2 regions of the Erwinia sp. HDF1-3R genome follow, and region 1 is predicted to be linked to the other one. Evidence: predicted binding sites of a transcription regulator. Region 1 holds the regulator's gene; the other holds the start of a gene.
What was found. The regulator LexA, encoded in region 1, represses DNA repair genes until DNA is damaged. The targets are predictions, from matches to a motif close to TNCTGTATGTACATACAGNA.
Positions count from the first base shown of each region.

Region 1 (8,067 bases):
TCCAGAGCGGTGGTCAGACGATCGATATGGTAAGAGATCCCCGGCGTCACGATGGGGCGGATCTGATAGGTATCCTTATAGCCGTTAACCTCTTTCGTCTCCAGATCGCGCGAAATCAGGTTCTGCGCGCTCAGGCCCAGCGTCCAGTTTTCGCCCAGATCGGTCGCGGCACCGGCATCAATGTTAAAGCCGGTATCAGAGTTTTTATAACGCCCTTTAGTAAAGTCGGACTTGTTGTAGTTATAAACCGAGGCGCTGTAGTTATACAGGTAGGTTCTCTGCAACTTCGGCGTCACGCCGAACGACACCGGATGCCCGGCGATACTGAATTCATGAGCAACGGCGATGCCGTAGTCATAGACAATAGCCCCGCGCCCCAGTCCTGCTGATGTCAGTTTACTCTGGTCGCCCGGCAGCGGAAAAATCGTGCCATCGGCCACGCCCTGCAGGTAATCAATATCGCTCTGGCTGACGGCAGCAGTAATGTGTGCCGTGCCGTAGGCTTTGGTCACAAAGGCAAACGGTAGCTGTTCATTCGGGATGGTGACGGCAAAGGCGGCGCCTGCGGTGCCGGAGGCTTCATTGCCCTTTATGTGACGCAGCTGGCTGGCAAGATCGCCCGCGGCACTCTGGATTTTCGGGTAGTCGGCAAAGTTGAAGGCGCCACTGCTGGCAATATCCTTATAACGATCGACGCTGTCGGTCAGGTCATCGACTTTATCAATCAGCTTATTTTTGTCCGTTACCTGTAATCCGGCAGCGGGCAGAATGATACTGACGTCATCATCGGGCTGAGCTTTTGTCATCAGCGCCGGGTTAGCCAGCACCGCCGTGCCGTAGGTGGAAGAGGCGACGCCCGTTCCCCCCATTGCATCATTACGCGCATCATAATAATTACCGGCAGCAAGAGCGCTCAGAGGAGCAAGGAACAATACGGGGAAAACCGCAGGCCGGGACAGCCTGTTCAACTTACCGATCAATTTAATCATTTTACCGTAGACCCATCCAGAAAAGGAAAAAGCGCTTAACGTAAGCGAGAAGAGTGCGACTGCCTGCATAATGGACACAGAGGCAGCTATTCATTGCCGTGAAGTAAATAACAATGCGTGGGCTTATCAGCTCATTGCCGATTTATTTATCTGTTATCACACTAATCGTTTAGCCCGGTATCTCAATCCTTTACGCTTAAAATGCCGCTATTCCTTATCTCAAGGTAGTCAGTAACGTTTGTGGCTGCAAATTACATAAACGATGTTTTATAGACCTTTTACGTCATATCCCCAAATGCTCTGACAGATTAAGAGTGCTTAATGATAGCCACTTTAGTCAAATACCAATCATTTCTGGAATTTTTTCAGCGGCTTACCCTTGACGGTTAATCAACAAAAGAGGGGCGCGAGGAGATTCGGCGTTTTGTGGCGGGCGTGATAACATAACAATTCGATCTGGCGTGAGGGGGAAGAAAAATGACCATTAGCAGTGCTGAAAAAATCCTGTCACAGGCGGAATCACTTTGTCAGCAGCGTAATGTAAGACTGACGCCTCAGCGTCTGGAAGTGTTGCGGCTAATGAGCGGACAGCACGGGGCCATTAGCGCCTACGATTTGCTTGATCTGCTGCGCACCACGGAACCTCAGGCTAAGCCCCCTACCGTCTATCGCGCGCTGGATTTTCTGCTGGAACAGGGATTTGTTCATCGCGTTGAGTCGACCAACAGCTACGTTGTCTGCCATCATTTTGAGCAACCCTCCCACACCTCTGCCATGCTGATCTGCGATCGCTGCGGGTCTGTCGCCGAGAAGCACGCGGAAGGGGTGGAAAATATCCTGAATACGCTGGCCCTTAACTCAGGCTTTACCCTGTCCCATAGCATCATCGAAACGCATGGATTATGTCGGGACTGTAGCGAGGTTGAGGCCTGTACCCATCAGGACAATTGCCACCACGATCACACCCAGACTGCCGGTAAAAAGCGCGGACGCTAACCGGAATGAGAGAAACGCTCCCAAAAATATAATCAGGCCAGTGACGAGGTACAGATTGCAGGTCGCTGCTCAGGTGAGGTGTTGGTAAAGGTTCAAAAGGGATTGCGGAGTTTAAGCGGCACAGTCCATGTGCCTGGGTAGGAGTATCTTCCTGAAACGCTTTAATGCTGTCAGAGAAAAGAACTTACTTATCAGAAGCGGTGATTATTGTGGCTTTCCCAGTCGCTGACTTCTTTCTCAGCCTGGTCTTTTGCGTAGCCATAGCGCTCCTGAATTTTACCGACCAGCTGATCGCGTTTACCTTCTACGACGGTCATGTCGTCATCGGTCAGCTTGCCCCATTTTTCTTTCACTTTACCCTTCAACTGTTTCCAGTTACCGCCGGCTTCATCTTTATTCATCTTGTGTCTCCTGACTTTGAGTGTAAAGAGCGTTAGGTGTAATAGATTTAGTACAATCGTCTAAGCATAACGCCTGGCAGCAATATAAAACGCTGCTCAACTGCTTAACCTAACGATAATTGTAGTAGAAGATGAGGGGATTGCACGGAACGACACGATAATAAGCGGCAGATTAAGACTATTCCTGACCCGGCAGGTAAAAAACTCTTTTTTATCAAAGATTAACCAGGAAATGCAAGATACATGTCACTGACCCGGAGGCAAAAACCACGTTCCGTTGCGCTGGTGCCGCCGCCATATCGCGCCCAGCGTTAGCCCTCTTAACAGCAGAAAAACCGTCATCGCCAGCCACAGACCGTGATTCCCCAGCACCGGAACGCTAATCAGGGTCAGGCCATAACCCAGCGCCGCCAGTGCCATGCTGTTACGCATCTCTGCGGCGCGGGTTGCACCGATAAACATGCCATCCAGCAGGTAACACCAGACGCCGCATACCGGCAGAAGGACCTGCCAAATCAGGTAGCGATCCGCCTGGTGCTGTAAAGCAGGGATCGAGGTAAGCAATGCGACAATATAAGGCCCGGCAAAGGCATAGAGCAGTGAGAAAAACAGCGCGACCCATCCCGCCTGACGGCATGCAGCGTGCCATACCAGCAGCAGCCTCTGCCTGTCGCGCGCGCCAAAGGCCTCGCCCGAGCAGGCTTCAACGGCATAAGCAAACCCATCCAGCGCGTAAGCCGTAAAGGTCAGGAACATCAGCAGTACGGCATTGACCGCGACGATGTCGCCCCCCAGCCGTGCGCCCAGTACTGTTAACGAAAGGAAGCAGAGTTGAAGCAGCAGAGAACGCAGCATGATATCCCGGCTAAGCCTGAACAAACGTCCAGGCCCGCCCCGCCATGCGCTTTTTAGCAGCGCCGTCGGAATGCCACGCATCTTCATTACGCGCCAGACGAGCAGCAACCCGACGGCCAGCGAACAGTATTCCGCGATAACCGTAGCCGTAGCCGCCCCCTGGACACCCCACTTCAGCCCGATCACCAGCCAGAGATCGAGCAAAATATTCACCAGATTGCCCACAACCAGCAGGATGACGGGCGCGCGGGCATACTGAACGCCAAGCAGCCACCCCAGCAGCACGAGGTTCGCCAGCGTGGCAGGCGCGCTGAGCCAGCGGATATGCATAAACAGTGATGCCTGGTACTGCACGTCAGGATCGCCGCCGACCAGCGTCAGCGCCAGATGCGTAAGAGGGGATTGCAACGCGATAAAAGCCAGTCCGGCCGCCAGCGCAATGCAGAGAGGCTGCATAAGCGCGCGTGCAAGCTCGGCGTTGTCGCCGGCACCGAAAGCCTGAGCGGTCAGTCCGGTGGTGCTCATACGCAGAAAAAGCAGCAGCATAAACAGGAAGCTGGTGATGGTGGTGCCGATCGCGACGCCCGCAAGATAGACAGGCTTATCGAGGTGGCCAATGACAGCGGTATCGACCAGCCCCAGCAGCGGCACGGTAATATTTGAGAGGATCATCGGCAGCGCAAGCCGCCAGAGGCTTTTGTCAGCAGCGTTTAAAAATCGCATCGGTATCCACTGCGCGACGGGTGTCTGCGCAAGTCACTGTCATACACATCGTCTGCTGAGTGGTAGCCAACGATAAACTGACGCGCTGGCGAGGCGGCGCGTCAGTTAACAGTCAGTTAGAACGGATAAAACGGTTATCAAACCCAGTTACCGTTACGGATCACACCCACGGCAAGACCTTCAATCGACAGGGTCTGCTGGCGAAGATCGACGACGATCGGCTCGAAATCGCTGTTTTCAGGCAGAAGATGGACCGTATTGCCCTGCTTTTTCAGCCGTTTGACGGTAACTTCATCATCAATACGTGCAACCACAACCTGGCCGTTACGCACTTCCTGGGTTTTGTGAACCGCCAGAAGATCGCCATCCATAATGCCAATATCTTTCATCGACATGCCGCTCACGCGCAGCAGGAAGTCGGCGCTGGGTTTAAACAAACCTGGGTCAACCTTGTAGTGGCCTTCGATATGTTCCTGGGCCAGCAGCGGCTCACCGGCGGCGACGCGGCCAATCAGCGGCAGGCCTTCTTCGTCTTCCATCATCAGTCGAATGCCGCGCGAGGCACCGGACACAATCTCAATTACGCCTTTACGTGCCAGTGCCTTGAGATGTTCTTCCGCCGCATTTGGCGAGCGGAAGCCAAGCTGAGCGGCAATTTCTGCCCGCGTTGGCGGCATGCCGGTCTGGTTAATATGGGCGCGTATCAGGTCATAAACCTGTTGCTGTCTTACCGTTAGTGCTTTCATCCCGCCCCCTGGTTGTTTATACAGTCGACTGTGAGTATATACAGGTATTTGCGCGTTGAAAACCTAAAGATGGACAAAAAACAGCAGTTTGTCTGATTCTGGAACGTCTATCGCATATGTGGCACTAACAACATCAGCCAGGTGGTCATCGCCATAAGAATAGTCAGCAGCACTGCCGCTGAACCCATATCCTTTGCGCGGCCTGCCAGCGGGTGCCGCTCACTGCCGATGCGGTCCACTATCGCTTCTATGGCGCTGTTAAGCAGTTCAACCACGACTACCAGCACCACCGAACCGATCAGCAGCACCCGGGTTATCGGCGTCACGTCCAGCCAGCAGGCCAGCACGATGGCGACAAGCGCCACAATGGCTTCCTGACGAAAAGCCGCCTCGTTCTGCCATGCCGCACGCAGTCCCTGCCACGAATAACCTGCGGCCTTGATAATTCTGGTCAATCCGGTGACGTTATTTGTCATAATGAGGGAACCCTTTGAACTGTTTAACGTCAATGTCTGAGTGGCGCACATTTTGCAACACCACAGATCTCACTGGCGCTTTCTGGTATGCTTGCCGCGCTTTGCTAACAAGAGGCTTCATGTTGTCTATGTCAGGTTGGCGTAATTTATATTATAACCTATTGAATTTACCGGTTAAATTCTTACTAAAGAGTAAGGCGATCCCCGCCGAGCCGGTCGCTGAACTGGGGCTTGATACGTCGCGCCCTATTATGTATGTGCTGCCTTACGATTCAAAGGCCGATCTGCTCGCGCTACGTGAACAGTGTCGCAAACAGGATCTCCCCGATCCCTTAGATCCGCTGGAAATCGATGGGACAGTGCTGCCCCGCCATGTCTTTATTCATGACGGTCCGCGCGTATTCCCCTATTTTGTGCCGAATATTGAATCGGTGAAGCTGTTTCACGAATATCTGGATCTGCACCGCAGCAACCCGCTGCTGGACGTGCAGATGGTCCCGGTATCGGTGATGTTTGGCCGCGCCCCTGGCCGTGAGGTTCAGGGCGAGAGTCAGCCCCATCTTCGCGTGCTTAACGGCATTCAAAAGTTCTTCGCCGTACTGTGGCTGGGCCGTGACAGCTTCGTGCGCTTTTCGCCGATGCTCTCTCTGCGGCGCATGGCAACGGAGCACGGCACCGATAAAACCATTGCTCAGAAGCTGGCTCGCGTGGCGCGCATGCATTTCGCCCGCCAGCGCCTGGCCGCCGTTGGGCCGCGCCTGCCCGTTCGCCAGGACCTGTTCAACAGGCTTCTGCAGTCCAGGGCGATTGCTAAAGCAGTAGAGGACGAAGCGCGCAGCAAAAAAATCCCCTTTGAAAAGGCTCAGCAGAATGCCGTTGAGCTGATGGAGGAGATTGCCGCCGACTTCTCTTATGAAGCGATACGCCTGACCGACCGCATTATGGGCTGGACGTGGAGCAAGCTTTATCAGGGTATTAACGTTAACGGCGGCGAGCGCGTACGCCAGCTGGCACAGGATGGACACGAGATAGTCTATGTTCCCTGCCATCGCAGCCATATGGACTATCTGCTGCTCTCCTACGTGCTCTATCATCAGGGGCTGGTACCGCCGCACATTGCTGCCGGGATCAATCTGAACTTCTGGCCTGCCGGGCCGATATTCCGCCGCCTGGGCGCGTTCTTTATCCGCCGTACCTTTAAGGGCAACAAACTCTACTCCACGGTATTCCGCGAGTATCTGGGCGAGCTGTTCACCCGCGGCTACTCGGTCGAGTATTTCGTTGAGGGCGGACGTTCGCGTACTGGTCGCCTTCTTGATCCGAAAACCGGCACGCTGTCGATGACCATTCAGGCCATGCTGCGCGGCGGCAACCGTCCAATAACGCTGGTGCCGATCTATATCGGCTATGAACACGTTATGGAGGTGGGCACCTATGCGAAGGAACTGCGTGGCGCGACCAAAGAGAAAGAGGGCTTTTTACAGATGGTGCGCGGGTTACGCAAGCTGCGCAACCTGGGCCAGGGTTACGTCAACTTTGGCGAGCCGCTGCCGCTGGTCACTTATCTGAATCAGCGCGTCCCGGAATGGCGCGACGCCATCGATCCTATCGAAGCGCAGCGTCCCGCCTGGCTCACTCCCGCGGTTAACGACATCGCCTCGCAGGTGATGATGCGTATAAACAACGCCGGAGCGGCTAACGCCATGAACCTCTGCGTCACCGCCCTGCTGGCCTCGCGCCAGCGCTCGATGACGCGTGAACAGCTGATTGCACAGCTCGAGTGCTACGTACAGCTACTGCGCAACGTGCCCTACTCACCCGATGCCACGGTGCCGGATATGACCCCGGAAGCGCTGCTTGATCATGCGCTGGGCATGAACAAGTTTGAAATCGAGCAGGATAATATTGGCGAGATCATCATTCTGCCGCGCGAGCAGGCGGTGCTGATGACCTATTACCGCAACAATATTCACCATATGCTGGTCATGCCGTCGCTTATCGCCGTCCTGGTCATGCAGCATCGCGAGCTTACCCGAGCCGAACTGCTGCGCCAGATAAGCGTTATCTATCCGATGCTTAAAAGCGAGCTGTTCCTGCACTGGAATAAGGAAGATCTGCCGACGGTGCTTAATGGACTGGTCAGCGAAATGGCCCGCCAGGGCCTGCTCACCGCTGATGAAGAGAGTCTGCGCCTCAGCCCGGCCCGCTTCCGCACCCTGCAGCTGCTGGCGGCGGGCGTTCGCGAAACGCTACAGCGCTACGCCATCACCTTCTCCATCCTCAGCGCCAACCCGTCAATCAACCGGGGTACGCTGGAGAAAGAGAGCCGGACCATGGCTCAGCGCCTGTCTGTACTGCACGGCATTAACGCGCCGGAGTTTTTTGATAAGGCGGTCTTCTCCACGCTGGTGCTGACGTTACGTGATCAAGGCTATATCAGCGATACCGGCGATGCCCATGTAGAGCAGACGCAGCGGGTCTATCATCTGCTGGCCGAGCTGATTACGCAGGAAGTGAGAATGACCATCGAGAGCGCGGCGGTACACGAGTAACCTGTCGCATAACTGATAATCAGGGCGATGAGGGATCATCGCCCTGAGCAGGCTCTGGTTCTGGCTCAATAATCCCGTGAGCTATCATCGCCTGCGCGATGGTACCCTGCCAGTGCCGGGCCGTTTCCTGAGGGGGCGTATTTCGCAGCCTGCCGGCCAGCTCCATCGCGCACGCCTCGGTAAACTGGCTGCACGCTACCCGCTCTTTGTTGCTGTGCAGAAACTCCAGCTGGCTGTTAACATCCAGCCTGCTAAAGATGGCATTCATCAGCCTGTCTTTGTGCGCCTGCGACAACTCCTGCCAGGCCTGATTCGGGAGCGACTCATCA
Region 1 is NZ_CP155071.1:422,745-430,811, reverse strand. It holds gene AAGR22_RS01895 (conjugal transfer protein TraF) at 1-989, opposite strand, end outside; gene zur (zinc uptake transcriptional repressor Zur) at 1,467-1,985, shown strand; gene AAGR22_RS01885 (CsbD family protein) at 2,177-2,386, opposite strand; gene dinF (MATE family efflux transporter DinF) at 2,633-3,964, opposite strand; gene lexA (transcriptional repressor LexA) at 4,102-4,710, opposite strand; gene AAGR22_RS01870 (diacylglycerol kinase) at 4,818-5,186, opposite strand; gene plsB (glycerol-3-phosphate 1-O-acyltransferase PlsB) at 5,315-7,738, shown strand; gene AAGR22_RS01860 (hypothetical protein) at 7,758-8,067, opposite strand, start outside.

Region 2 (8,067 bases), 1.3 Mb from region 1:
GTCCGGGCATCTCAGCTGTTAGCTGGGAAATAGAGAGCCAGACAAGGCGAGAAGGAAGTGAAGCCTTATTAAAAGTCATGCTCAAAAAGTTGCTTCCATGCCATGAAATCGAAAAGATTACACTAAGAGTTATAGTTGAGTTATCGGCTACGCAGCCTGACAATGCTGTTGTTAATCATAAAAAACTATGGGGCTTACTAAAAGATAGAGGCATTCAGACTGAAGACATTTTAGATAAAGTTAACTTTATTAGGAAAGGTATGGATGGGCTAATCCTTTCCGGAATAGGAACTATTAATTTAGCTAAAAAAGGATTAATTAACAGCCTGATTAATATTGAAAAAAATGTTTATTTTTCTATTGATGAAAATAAAAAAAACACAATACATTATGAAATGGATAAATCAAATTGGATGAATGAAACGTGGAAAAATGGCGGTATCATTTTCTTTCCGCTAGGTTTTTTTGATGAACCCTCTTGCGAAGTTGTTGCAATGGGTAATAAAAAAGACATCATGTATCTCACTGATTAATAAAAATTAAACTATTCTAATCACCATAATCCCGGCCATAGAGCCGGGATCGTTTTACCTGCCGATCACACTTCAGCTGATAGGGGAGATAGGAAGCCAGGTTGGGGATATCGCGCGGACGCAGGGTGAGATAGAGGGGCCGAAAGCGAAGAAAGATCCGGCTGCCCTTCAGGCCGCCAGAGAACAACTCGTCGGTCAGGGTAACCTGAATCCTACCGATAAACAGATAGCCGATCAGGCTTACAACACGGCGATGGCTCCTTACGGCACCGGCAGTGCCATCCAGCAGGCTATCCAGGCGGCCACCGCTGCTGTGCAGGGACTGATGGGTGGAAATATTGGGCAGGCCATCAGTGGTGCGGCATCGCCTTATCTGGCAGAGCAGATCCACAAACTGACCGAAGGGAATCCTGAAGCGCAGGCGATAGCCCACGCGGTGGTGGGTGCTCTAACATCATATGCGGCCGGTAACAGCGCCCTGGCAGGCGCAGCCGGAATCGCCTACTCTGTAAGACCCTCCCTTTACTTTGCTTCCCCGGGCCCGTCACATGCTCTATTTGAAGATATTTATTATTGGTTTTATCTGCCTGCTGCTGCTGTCGTTTGCGCAAAGTTATCTCAGTGCGAGCCACAGCGGCGTGGCGCTGAGCGGACAGAGCTGGTCTGGCGCCCGTCGTGATTCTGCCGGAATTGCCCCGGACGCAGCCGCATTTCGCAACAGTGCGATAGTGCAGGTTTACACCGCGCCGACCTTTGGCTGGCGTGGCCTGGTGGCAGTTCATCCCTGGATTATCTTCAAAAAAGCAGGGGAAACGGTATACAGCCGTTACGAGGTGGTCAGCTGGGGCAGCAGCAACGTGGTGCGGCGTAACTACGCGCTTCCCGACGGCTACTGGTTTGGCGCTACCCCTCGTCTGCTGGTAGACCATCGCGGCAGTGCGGCCGAGGCGATGATCCCGCATATTGAGGCCGCCATCAAAAGCTATCCCTGGCCTCATACCTATCGCGTCTGGCCCGGCCCAAACAGCAACACATTTCTGGCGCATATTGGCAGGAAAGTGCCTGCGCTGAGGCTGGATCTGCCCGCGAATGCCATCGGGAAGGATTACCGCCCGCTGCATAATCTGGTTGGCCTGCCGCCGTCGGGCAGAGGCGTGCAGATCTCTCTGCTGGGGGTTTTAGGCCTGACGCTGGGCGCTGAAGAGGGAATTGAGTTCAATATTTCCGGCCTCAATTTTGGTATCGACGTTAAGTCGCCTGCGCTGCGTTTGCCCTTTATTGGCCGGATGGGGGCGAGTAAAGTCATTACCGACGCGCCTGCGGGAGGGTGAGGAGTGCTTCCGGGACCTTACTGAGCGCTTCTGGCAAGGTAGCGTCAGTCAAAGTCGAAATGACATCGGGGATCGGGCGAATGATTGCAGAGGAGAGCTGACGCCGACCGAATACTGTGTAAAAATACAGGCCATTCTGAACAAATGTGGTTGTCATGGCGCTAACAGTCGCGTTAAAAGCGCAAATTGCGGAGTGGTACAAGGCCCTCCAGCAGCAAATACCTGATTTCATCTCCCGCGCTCCTCAGCGGCAGATGATCGCTGAAGTGGCGAAAACGCTGGCGGGTGACGATGGGCGTCATCTGGCCATTGAAGCGCCAACTGGCGTCGGCAAAACGCTCTCCTACCTGATCCCCGGCATTGCCGTCAGCCGGGCTGAGGAAAAGCCGCTGGTGGTCAGTACTGCCAACGTCGCCCTTCAGGATCAGATATTCAGCAAGGATCTGCCATTGCTGAAAAAAATCATCCCCGACCTGCGTTTCACCGCGGCCTTTGGCCGTCGACGCTATGTCTGCCCGCGCAATCTTTCTGCCCTGGCCACCGACGAAGAGAAGCAGGGCGATCTGCTGCTGTTTCTTGATGATGATATGACCGCCAGTAAGGAGGAGCGGGCGTTTTGCACCGGGCTGGAACAGAAGCGTAACCGCCATCAGTGGGATGGTCTGCGCGACCACTGTGATGACACCATCGAAGAGTCGCTGTGGCAGCGTTTGAGCACCGACAAGGCCAACTGTCTTGGCAGTAACTGCCACTGGTATCGCGAGTGCCCCTTTTACGTTGCCCGCCGCGAAATTGAGCAGGCAGATGTCGTCGTCGCTAATCACGCGCTGGTGATGGCGGCGCTGGAAACGGAATCGGTGCTCCCGCCGCCCAAAAATCTGCTGCTGGTGCTGGATGAAGGACACCATCTGCCGGACGTCGCCCGCGATGCGCTGGAAATGAGCGGTGATATCACGCCCGGCTGGACCACGCTCCAGCTCGATCTTTTTTGCCGTCTGGTTGAGCAGTGCATGGCGCAGTTCCGTCCGAAAAGGCCGCCCGCACTAAGCAATCCGGAGCGGCTTAAAGCCCACTGTGAAGAAGTGCGTGAACAGCTCCAGCAGCTGTCACATTTGCTGGCGCAGTTTCTGCCGCCGGGTAATCAGGAGGGGGAGTACCGCTTTGAAATGGGTCTGCTGCCCGAGGAGATCCTCACCCTGTGCGCGCGGCTGTTTAAGCTTAGCGACGGCCTGCGCGGGCTGGCAGAGGCGCTGCTGAACGATTTAAGCGAAAAGTCCGGGCAGTATGATGTCGTTCGTCTGCACCGAACGCTGATCCAGATGAATAAGGCGCTGGGCTGGTTCGAGGCCAGCAGCAAGCTGTGGCGGCTGGCAGCAATGGAGCGGGCGTCGGGTGCGCCGGTGTCGAAGTGGGTGACGCGCGACCTCCGCGAGGGCAGCGCCCACCTGACCTTTCACTGTGCCGGGATCCGCGTTAGCGAGCAGCTGGAAAAGCTGCTGTGGCGTAAAATTCCTCATGTGGTGCTGACCTCGGCCACGCTGCGCTCGCTGAACAGCTTTCAGCGGCTACAGGAGATGTCCGGTCTGAGTGAAAAGGTGAGCGATCGCTTTGTCGCGCTGGACTCTCCCTTCAACCATATTGAGCAGGGCAGGCTGGTGATACCACAAATGCGCTACGAGCCGATGCTGGCTACCGAGGTCGAGCATCTGGCGGAGATGGCGCACTTCTTCCGCCAGCAAATTAAAGAGGCAAAGCACAAAGGACTGCTGGTGCTGTTTGCCAGCGGGCGGGCGATGCAGCAGTTTCTGGCTTATCTGCCCGAGCTGCGGTTAATGATGCTGGTGCAGGGGGACAGACCGCGACCGGCGCTGGTGGCGCTGCACCGTAAGCGGGTTGAGCAGGGTGAAACCAGCGTGCTGGTTGGGCTACAGTCCTTTGCCGAAGGGCTGGATCTGAAGGGCGACCTGCTTTCTCAGGTGCATATTCATAAAATTGCTTTCCCACCGGTGGACAGTCCGGTTATTTTGACCGAGGGAGAGTGGTTGAAAAGCCTGCGCCGCTATCCGTTTGAAGTGCAGAGCCTGCCCAGCGCCTCGTTTAACCTGATTCAGCAGGTCGGCAGGCTGATCCGCAGCCATACCTGCTACGGTGAAATCGTAATCTACGATCGGCGTCTGCTGACGAAAAGCTACGGCGCCCGCCTGCTGGGCGCACTCCCGGTGTTCCCGATTGAACAACCGGCGATGCCCGAGGGTAAGCTGCCCACGGTCAGCCCGATGCTGAGCGGCAGGAAATCGACCACGCGCCGTAAACGTTAATGAATCAACAGAGCAACCGCATGGACTACAAACAGATTATTAAAGAGATTGGGCGAGGGAAAAATCACGCCCGCGATATTGATTTTGCTACCGCGCGCGATCTTTATCGACACATTCTGGCGGACGAGGTGCCCGAGCTGGAGCTGGGCGGCATGCTTATCGCACTGCGCATTAAGGGTGAGGGCGAAGAAGAGATGCCGGGATTTTATGCGGCGATGCAGGAGCGGGTAACGCGTCTCACCCCCCCGAGCGGCCGGCCCATGCCCGTGGTGATCCCCAGCTACAACGGCGCGCGCAGGCAGGGGAATCTGACGCCGCTGCTGGCGCTGCTGCTTTCGGCGCTGGGGTTTCCGGTGCTGGTGCATGGGGTGAGCGACGACCCTACCCGAGTGACCAGCGAAGCGGTTTTCCGGGCGCTGGGCATTGATGCGGTAACGGATGCGACCCAGGCGCAGGATAAACTTAATCGGGGGGAACTGGTGTTTATCTCCGTCGGCACGCTCTGCCCGCCGCTGGAAAAACAGCTCTCTCTGCGCTGGCGGATGGGCGTACGTAACAGTGCGCATACCCTGGCGAAGCTGCTCACGCCCTTTGCCGAAGACGCGGCCCTGCGCCTCTCCAGCGTTTCTCACCCGGAGTATATTCCCCGGGTGGCGAAGTTTTTCCACGCCACCGGCGGCAGGGCGCTGCTGCTTAACGGTACGGAAGGTGAGGTGTATGCTAATCCGCAGCGCTGCCCGGCTATCAGCCTGATCGCCGGTGCTAAGCCGGTTGTTCTGCTGCCGCGTCAGGAAGAGAGTGGGACTGGCCGCGATGCGCTGCCGGCAGAGAAGGATGCTGCCATCACGGCCGCGTGGATCGCGCGCTGTATGCAGCGTGAAATCGCGATACCGCAGCCGCTGCGTCAGCAGATTGCCTGCTGTTATGTGGCAACCGGGCGAGCGAGAGATGTTGAAAGCGCGCTTGCGCAGATTGAACAGGCCGGATATTAAGCTGAATGCTGACTAGCTTGCCGGCAGGAGCTGTTCAGCCAGCGTACTCCACAGCGCAATGCCTTCGCCGATCATCTCATCGTTGAAGTCGTACTGCGCGTTATGCAGCGGCGGCGAAGGCGTCGCGCCATCTGCACCAATCCAGAAATAGGCACCGGGGCAGGCTTCCAGCATGCAGGCAAAATCCTCTGACGCCATTGAGGGATTGACCTCCCAGTGTACGTTCTCCGCCGGAAGCAGCGACAGCGCACACTGACGCACCTTTAGCGCCTCGGCCGCGTTATTGGTGGTCACCGGATAGTCCGTCAGGTACTCGATCCGCCCCTCGATCCCCAGCGGGACGGTAAAGGTGGTGACGAAGGCATCGATCATCTCCCTCACTTTTGCCCGCACATCGGCCTGAAGACAGCGTAGCGTACCGCGCAGCACCACGGTCTCCGGAATAACGTTGATCGCCTCGCCGCCGTTGATTTGCGTGATGCTGACCACGGCGGACGCGAGGGGAGAGAGACGCCGGGCCGGAATGGTTTGCAGCGCCAGAATTAGCTGGGCAGCCGCGACCACCGGGTCGGCTCCGTTTTCCGGCATGGCGGCATGGCAGCTTTTGCCGTGCAGGGTGATTTCAAACGCGTCCAGCGACGCCATCATCGCGCCGCTGTTTACGGCCATATGGCCCACGGGCAGGCCCGGCCAGTTGTGCATGCCATAGATAGCCGACATTGGAAACAGCTCAAACAGGCCATCGGCCACCATTTTACGCGCGCCGCCAAGATTCTCTTCGGCAGGCTGAAAAACGAAATGCAGGGTGCCGCTAAAGCGCCGCGTCGCGCTGAGATGCTTCGCCGCCGCTACCAGCATCGCGGTATGTCCATCGTGACCACAGGCGTGCATAACGCCCGGCTGCGTCGAGCGCCAGACTGGATTGCCCGATTCGGTGATCGGCAGCGCGTCCATATCGGCCCGAAAGCCAATGGTGGGGCCGGGGCCATTTTCCAGCGTACCGACCACGCCTGTCCCGCCCAGGCCGGTATGCACCTGAAGCCCGGCAGCGCGCAGCTGTTCGGCCACCCAGCCGGAGGTTTTAATCTCCTGGTAGCCCAGTTCAGGCTGCGCATGCAGCTGTCTGCGCCAGCCGATAGCGTCTTCAATGAGCGAAACGGGGATAGCCATATCGTCCTCTCCTTCCGGGTGTTAGTCCTGTCATCTGGCTGATGTAAAGTAGCATAAAATGGCTGCCCGCACCGTGCGCCTACAGCAGCATCCTCTCAATATCCTGCCAGCAATCTGCCCGACGATAGCCGGTCACCTGCAAATTATGCGGGGCAGTATACAAAATGCCTTCACCGCAGAAATTTTCAAAGTTAAAGGCATTATCGTCGATCATGTAATCGGCATTGATAACGCTTTTAAGACCGCAGAACACAATATTCGTGGGCCTGATGGCCGGGAAATGCCGCTTAAGCCAGCTGAACTTGGCGTTAAATGAGGAGGGAACTTCCATTGCCGCCGTGGTAATGAATATCTCATAACGCTTGCTCAGTTCCGCAATCACCCGCTGACTGTCGCCGATGACATCCAGGTCGGCAAAAAAGTCTGGATCGCTGGCCAGCACCATCATCTCATTGAGCATCTCAGGGTTTTTATGGCGCAAATCGAAGAGGTTCAACTCGCTAGCGGTCAGCGACAGAGAAAAATGTGCGTTGACGGTATTGAGCATTTTAAGGTGGAAATCGGCAATAACTTCATCCATATCGATGGCAATTCTTTGCATTGTCACTCTCGTTCACTCCTGTTGTTGAAAGCGGCCAGACATTGTAGTGCCTGACCAGGATACAGCAGTTGCCTCCCGGCTACCACCCGGCGGCGCAGCCGGGCAGGTTAAGCGCCATCCATTTACTGACGGTTAACCCGCAACGCACTATTTTCTGGCGTCCGGGCGCACCAGGTCAAAACGCAAATCGTCACTGATAGCGTAATAGGCGCTCGGGCCGCCCGCGCGGAGGATAGGATGGGCTTTAGCCGTCTGATAAATCCCCTCTTCCAGCAGGTCGTTATCGATATGAATGGCAACCACTTCACCCAACACCATCCACTGCTGGAGCTTCGCGCCGTCTGCGCCCTCCAGCTGAAGCACCTGCGTCAGTTTGCATTCAAAATTCACCGGGCTTTCCGCCACCATACTCACCGCCACCTGCGTACCGGGGATGGCCGTCACGCCAGCCAGGGCGAACTCGTCCTCACCCGGCGGCACGCTGGCGGAGCTTTCATTCATTGCCACCGCCAGCTCGCGGGTAGCCAGGTTCCAGACAAACTCGCCGGTCGCGACAATATTGGCCACGCTGTCCTTCCAGCCCTGACTGGAAAAACCGATAATCGGGGGCTGGTAGTTAAAGCAGTTAAAAAAACTGTAGGGGGCGAGGTTACGGACACCGGCGGCACTTTGCGAGCTGATCCAGCCAATTGGACGCGGGCCAACGATAGCATTCAGCGGGTCGTGCGGCAGGCCGTGGCCAAGCCGGGGTTGATAAGAGTGGCGGGTACGCGACATGGTATCTCCTCAGAAAATGAATGACTCACTATAATAGCCGCTCCCGCAGGGAAAAAAGCCGGGAATGGTTTACGATTTTTACGCCAGCAGGTATCTTACGCGCCTTAAGATAAGAGAGCCGCCCATGAAAAATACCGCCGTAAAAACTCAGCTACACCCACGTAACCGCCATCGCGGACGCTATGACTTCCCCGCGCTGATCGCCAGCCATCCGCCGCTGGCGACCTTTGTGTCGGTCAATCAGTACGGTGATGAGACGGTGGACTTTGCCAATCCGGCGGCGGTGAGAGTGCTCAACCAGGCGCTGCTTCACCATTTTTACCAGATTGAAAGCTGGGCGATCCC
Region 2 is NZ_CP155071.1:1,741,568-1,749,634, forward strand. It holds gene AAGR22_RS08030 (hypothetical protein) at 1-533, shown strand, start outside; gene AAGR22_RS08035 (hypothetical protein) at 550-966, opposite strand; gene AAGR22_RS08040 (DUF3750 domain-containing protein) at 1,082-1,864, shown strand; gene dinG (ATP-dependent DNA helicase DinG) at 2,020-4,182, shown strand; gene ybiB (DNA-binding protein YbiB) at 4,203-5,174, shown strand; gene AAGR22_RS08055 (M20 aminoacylase family protein) at 5,187-6,344, opposite strand; gene AAGR22_RS08060 (5'-3'-deoxyribonucleotidase) at 6,424-6,945, opposite strand; gene AAGR22_RS08065 (flavin reductase family protein) at 7,093-7,722, opposite strand; gene rlmF (23S rRNA (adenine(1618)-N(6))-methyltransferase RlmF) at 7,847-8,067, shown strand, end outside.
Region 2: the regulator LexA is predicted to act here: its motif matches at 1,977-1,996, upstream of dinG (ATP-dependent DNA helicase DinG).